DNA from 2 places in the Streptomyces sp. NPDC127106 genome. Region 2 is predicted to be linked to the other one. Evidence: riboswitches for the same ligand, from Rfam matches in the RefSeq annotation. Region 2 holds a riboswitch; the other holds the start of a gene.
The links. Region 2 has a riboswitch for thiamine pyrophosphate ahead of ACFVGY_RS30920 (thiamine ABC transporter substrate binding subunit). Riboswitches for the same ligand answer to the same signal wherever they lie in the genome.
Positions count from the first base shown of each region.

Region 1: it holds a riboswitch for thiamine pyrophosphate, as region 2 does, so the genes downstream of both, thiC (phosphomethylpyrimidine synthase ThiC) here and ACFVGY_RS30920 (thiamine ABC transporter substrate binding subunit) in region 2, are expected to answer to the same signal.

Region 1 covers NZ_JBHXTC010000008.1:82,810-85,975, reverse strand. Annotated here, with positions in the region: gene ACFVGY_RS10870 (SsgA family sporulation/cell division regulator) at 1-242, shown strand, start outside; gene ACFVGY_RS10865 (YibE/F family protein) at 252-1,640, opposite strand; TPP riboswitch at 1,713-1,855, shown strand; gene thiC (phosphomethylpyrimidine synthase ThiC) at 1,850-3,166, shown strand, end outside.
Region 2 covers NZ_JBHXTC010000054.1:25,316-28,481, forward strand. Annotated here, with positions in the region: gene rlmN (23S rRNA (adenine(2503)-C(2))-methyltransferase RlmN) at 1-945, shown strand, start outside; TPP riboswitch at 1,004-1,112, shown strand; gene ACFVGY_RS30920 (thiamine ABC transporter substrate binding subunit) at 1,198-2,298, shown strand; gene ACFVGY_RS30925 (ABC transporter permease) at 2,274-3,166, shown strand, end outside.

The sequences.
Region 1 (3,166 bases), on a different contig from region 2:
ACGTCCACATCGCTCCGGCCTCGTCCGAGGAGCTGTCGGACGTCCACATCCGGCTCCAGGTCGGCAGCGACCGCGCCCTCTTCCGGGCCGGTGCGGCACCCCTGGTCGCCTTCCTCGACCGCACCGACCGGCTGGTTCCGCTCGGTCAGGAGCGCAGCCTCGGCGACTTCGAGGTGAGCCTCGACGAAGCGCTCGACAGGATCCTCGCCGAGTCCCGGCAGAACGAGCAGAACGCCGGCTGACAGCCGGTCTCAGCGCTTGCGCCGCCTACCCCGGCCCCGGCTCCCCCGCCCGGCACCCGGGGCGGCCGCCTTCGTACTACCGGCCGTGCCCGCCGGCCGGTCGGCGGACACCACGAGCGCCGCCAGCGCCGTCGTGACCGGGACCGAGGCCACCAGGCCGATCGAGCCCACGAGGGTCCGTACGATCTCCACCGCGACGAGCTCGCTGTTGGCCACCGCGCCCACGCTGCTGTTCGCGATCGAGAACAGCAGCAGCAGGGGCAGGGCCGCGCCCGCGTAGGCCAGCACGAGGGTGTTGACCACCGATGCGATGTGGTCTCGGCCGATGCGGATGGCCGCGCGGTACAGGGAACGCGGCCCCATCGCCGGGTCCGCGTGGTGGAGTTCCCAGACCGCTGAGGTCTGAGTGACCGTCACGTCATCGAGTACGCCGAGCGACCCGATGATGATGCTCGCGAGCAGCAGACCACTCATGTCGATGTCCGGGTAGAGCCCGTGGATCAGCCCGGTGTTGTCGTCGGTGTTGCCGGTGAGGAACGCCCAGTCGATGAAGACCGAGCCCAGCAGTCCGATCAGCAGCAGTGAGACGAGCGTCCCGAGGACCGCGACGGAGGTGCGGGCGGTCAGTCCGTGGCACAGATAGAGCGCGATCAGCATGATGGCGCTCGCCCCGATGACCGCGACGACCAGCGGGTTCGAGCCCTGAAGGATCGCCGGCAGGATGAACAGGGTCAGCACGGCGAAGCTGATGACGAGGGCGATCAGCGCGAACAGGCCGCGCATCCTCCCCACCAGGACCACCACCAGGGCGAAGATGCCTGCCAGTACTGCCAGTGGGATCTTGCGGTTCACGTCGATCACGGAGTACTGCAGGTCCCGGGGCGCATCGGGGGCGTAGGCGACGACCACTTCCTGACCGTCCGCCAGTTGTCGGGGCGCCCCCGGCTGGACGACCTCGATGAAGGTGCGTCCCTTGTCGCGCCCCGTGCCGACTTCGACGGTGGCCTTCTTGCACTGGCCGGTCTGTGCGGCCTGTGCCTCGCGGCCCTCCGGTGTCGAGGGGTTGGCCGTTGGCGGCACCTGCGAGGCGTTCACGGATTTGCAGTCGACCTGTTCGAGCCGAACCACCCGGCCCTGCTCGGTCTGGCGGTCGAAGCCCACGCCCGAGCGCTCGTGTGCGGGGGCGCCGCCTGGCCAGAGCACCGCCATGCCGACGAACACGGCCGTGGCGAAGGGGATCAGCACGGCTGCGATGACCTTGCGAAGGTGCTTCGAGACGGGAGCCGCAGGCCCGTGGCCGTGGGAATGGCCGTGCGCGTGCCCGTGATCGGCATGTGCGTGGCCAGTGTGACCTGTGGGCTCGGCGGGCTCGTCGGGGGGCTGAGTCGAGGATGTCACCGGCTGATCATCGCAAGAGTTGAGGGGGCCCACTGTTCAGCACGCCACAGATGACGCTAGCGTGGGGGCACCTTTGCACAACGCGGGAGCTCGGAGCACCGGGCTGAGAGGGCGCTGATCACCGTACGGCACGACGTGCGTACGGGAAGAGGCTGCGCCGACCGCCGAACCTGTTACCGGGTAATGCCGGCGTAGGGAGATCAGGTCTCATGACCATTCAGGACGCACGCACGCCTGCCGTCGGCCAGGACGCCGACGGCCAGACCGAGCGCCAGCCGGGCTGGCACAAGGGCTACGTGGCGGGCTCCCGCCCCGACATTCGGGTGCCGGTTCGCCAGGTCCATCTCACCAACGGCAAGGACGTGACGCTCTACGACACGTCCGGTCCGTACACCGACCCGCAGATCGAGACGGATGTCCGACGGGGTCTGCAGCCGCTGCGCGAGAACTGGATCATCGGCCGCGGCGACACCGAGGAGTACGCGGGCCGTCCCGTGCGCCCCGAGGACGACGGCATCAAGCACACCTCGCCGCGCGGCGGCCTCAAGAACCTCGACGCGGTCTTCCCGGGCCGTCCGCGCCTGCCGCGCCGCGGCCGTGGCGGCCAGGCCGTCACGCAGCTCGCGTACGCCCGCCGCGGTGAGATCACCCCGGAGATGGAGTACGTCGCGATCCGCGAGAACGTCTCCCCCGAGGTCGTGCGCGAGGAGATCGCCGCAGGTCGCGCCGTGCTGCCCGCGAACGTGAACCACCCGGAGATCGAGCCGATGATCATCGGCAAGAAGTTCCTGGTGAAGGTCAACGCCAACATCGGCAACTCCGCGGTCACCTCGTCCATCGAGGAGGAGGTCGAGAAGATGACCTGGGCGACCCGCTGGGGTGCCGACACGGTCATGGACCTCTCCACCGGCCGCAACATCCACACCACCCGCGAGTGGGTGCTGCGCAACTCTCCCGTGCCGATCGGCACCGTGCCGCTCTACCAGGCCCTGGAGAAGGTAGACGGCAGGGCCGAGGAGCTGACCTGGGAGATCTACAAGGACACGGTCATCGAGCAGGCCGAGCAGGGCGTCGACTACATGACGGTCCACGCCGGCGTGCTGCTCCCGTACGTGCCGCTGACCGCCCGCCGCAAGACCGGCATCGTCTCCCGCGGCGGCTCGATCATGGCCGCGTGGTGCCTGGCACACCATAAGGAGAACTTCCTCTACACGAACTTCGAGGAGCTCTGCGAGATCCTCGCCGCGTACGACGTGACGTACTCGCTGGGTGACGGCCTGCGCCCCGGCTCGATCGCGGACGCCAATGACGCAGCGCAGTTCGCCGAGCTGAAGACGCTGGGCGAACTGAACAAGATCGCCAAGAGCCACAACGTGCAGACCATGATCGAGGGCCCGGGTCACGTGCCCATGCACAAGATCAAGGAGAACATCGACCTCCAGCAGGAGATCTGCGAGGAGGCGCCGTTCTACACGCTCGGCCCGCTGACCACGGACGTCGCGCCGGCGTACGACCACATCACCTCG
Region 2 (3,166 bases):
TACGCCCACGACCCGGCGGAGTGGACCGACATCCCGGCGTCCTCGCGCGAGAAGCTCCGGGAGGAGCTGCTGCCGGACCTGATGAGCGTCGTACGGCACATCTCCTGCGACGACGACACCACCCGCAAGACCCTGTGGCGGCTGCACGACGGCACGCTCGTCGAGTCCGTGCTGATGCGCTACCCGGACCGGGTCACCATGTGCATCTCCTCGCAGGCGGGCTGCGGCATGAACTGCCCGTTCTGCGCCACCGGTCAGGCCGGCCTGGACCGCAACCTGTCCACCGCGGAGATCGTGCACCAGATCGTCGACGGCATGCGCGCCCTGCGCGACGGCGAGGTCCCCGGCGGCCCGGCCCGGCTGTCGAACATCGTCTTCATGGGCATGGGCGAGCCGCTGGCCAACTACAACCGGGTCGTGGGCGCCATCCGCCGGCTGACCGACGCCGAGCCCGACGGCCTGGGTCTGTCCCAGCGCGGCATCACCGTCTCCACCGTCGGCCTGGTCCCGGCGATGCTGCGGTTCGCCGACGAGGGCTTCAAGTGCCGCCTCGCCGTCTCGCTGCACGCCCCCGACGACGAGCTGCGCGACACCCTCGTGCCGGTGAACACCCGCTGGAAGGTCCGCGAGGTCCTCGACGCGGCGTGGGAGTACGCGGAGAAGTCCGGCCGCCGGGTTTCCATCGAGTACGCCCTGATCCGCGACATCAACGACCAGGCCTGGCGCGGCGACCTCCTGGGCAAGCTCCTCAAGGGCAAGCGCGTCCACGTCAACCTGATCCCGTTGAACCCGACGCCGGGCTCGAAGTGGACCGCCTCGCGCCCCGAGGACGAGCGGGCCTTCGTCGAGGCCATCGCGCGCCACGGCGTGCCCGTGACGGTGCGTGACACCCGCGGCCAGGAGATCGACGGTGCGTGCGGCCAGCTGGCCGCTGCGGAGCGGTAGCTTCCGCTTCTGGCGGTGCCGGTTCGGCCACGGGGTACCCTGTGGCCGAACCAATTGCATATTCCGACAGGGGAGCGCCACAGCGCTGAGAGTGCGGCACCGTCAGCCGCAGACCCTCTGAACCTCGCCCCGGTCATTCGGGGTAGGGAGTTCGGTCACCACTCAAGCTGTTGCGCCCTGCCCGGCGTCCGCTCCGACAGAGCGCCGGGCAGGGCCGCGTCTTCTCCTGGTCATCCCAGGAGGAATACACCAGTGAGCACCACCAAGAAGGTCGCGGGCGCCGTGCTCGCGGCCGCGCTCGGCGTCACCACGCTCAGCGCCTGCGGCGACGGCGGCCAGGACGAGGCCGGTGACGGCGCCAGCGGGGCGCCGAAGTCCAAGACGGTCACGCTCGTCACCCACGACTCCTTCAACGTGACGGACACGGTCCTGAAGGAGTTCGAGCAGCAGAGCGGCTACACCGTCAAGGTCCTCAAGTCCGGCGATGCGGGCGCCGCCCTCAACCAGGAGATCCTCACCAAGGGCTCCCCGCGCGGCGACGTCTTCTTCGGCGTGGACAACACCCTCCTCTCGCGCGCCCTGGACAACGGCGTCTTCACCCCGTACGAGGCCAAGGGCCTGGCCGGCGTGAAGCCCGAGTACGTCCTCGACAAGCAGCACCGGGTCACGCCCGTCGACTCCGGCGACATCTGCGTCAACTACGACAAGGCGTACTTCGCCGACAAGAAGATCGCCCCGCCGCAGACGCTGGACGACCTGGTCAAGCCCGAGTACAAGAACCTGCTGGTCACGGAGAACGCGGCCACCTCCTCCCCCGGCCTGGGCTTCCTGCTGGCCACCGTCGGCAAGTACGGCGAGGAGGGCTGGAAGGACTACTGGAGCAAGCTCAAGGCCAACGGCGTCGAGGTCGTCGACGGCTGGGAGCAGGCCTACAACGAGCGCTTCTCCGGCTCCGCGGGCGGCAAGAAGGCCAAGGCCGACCGCCCGCTGGTGGTCTCGTACGCCTCCAGCCCGCCGGTCGAGGTGATGTACGGCGAGCCGCAGCCGGCCGAGGCCCCGACGGGCGTCGCCACCGGCACCTGCTTCCGCCAGGTCGAGTTCGCCGGCCTGCTCAAGGGCGCGAAGAACGAGGAGGGCGGCAAGGCGCTGATCGACTTCATGATCGGCAAGAAGTTCCAGGAGGACATGCCGCTCCAGATGTTCGTGAACCCGGTGGTCACGGACGCCGCGCTGCCGGAGTTGTTCACGAAGCACGGCGTGGTCGTCGAGAAGCCGGAGACGATGGCTCCCGAGACCATCGCCAAGAACCGTGACCAGTGGGTCAAGACATGGTCCTCGCTCGTCGTGAAGTAGCACCGGGCAGGACAGGACGCGGACGCGGTGCGGCCGTCAGGCTGGCCCTGATGGCCGTACCGCTGGCCTTCTTCGCACTGTTCTTCGCCTACCCCGTCACCGCGATCGTCGGCCGCGGGGTCAGGACCGACGCCGGCTGGCAGTTCGGCCGCATCGGCGAGGTGCTGACCCAGCCCGACATCGCCGGGGTCCTCTGGTTCACCGCCTGGCAGGCGCTCGCCTCCACGGCGCTCACCCTGCTGATCGGGCTCCCCGCCGCGTACGTCTTCGCACGGCTGGAGTTCCCCGGCAAGCAGCTGCTGCGGGCCGTGGTCACCGTCCCCTTCGTGCTGCCCACCGTGGTCGTCGGCACCGCCTTCCTGGCACTGGTCGGGCGGGGCGGGCTGCTGGAGGAGCTGTGGGGCGTCCGGCTCGACACCACCGTGTGGGCGATCCTGCTCGCACACGTCTTCTTCAACTACGCGGTGGTCGTCCGCACCGTCGGCGGGCTGTGGGCGCAGCTGGACCCCCGCCAGGAGGAGGCCGCCCGCGTGCTGGGCGCCGGGCGGTTCGCCGCGTGGCGGCGGGTGACGCTGCCCGCGCTGGTCCCGGCGGTGGCCGCCGCCGCGCTCATGGTCTTCCTGTTCACCTTCACCTCGTTCGGCGTCGTGCAGATCCTCGGCGGGCCCTCGTACGCCACGCTGGAGGTGGAGGTCTACCGGCAGACCGCGCAGCTGCTGGACCTGTCCACGGCCGCCGTCCTGACGATGGTCCAGTTCGCCGCCGTCGCCCTGATCCTCGCCGTGCACGCCTGGACCGTGCGGCGGCGCGAGGCCGCGCTGCGGCTCGTGGACCCCGCGCGGACCGCGCACCGGCCGCGCGGGTTCGG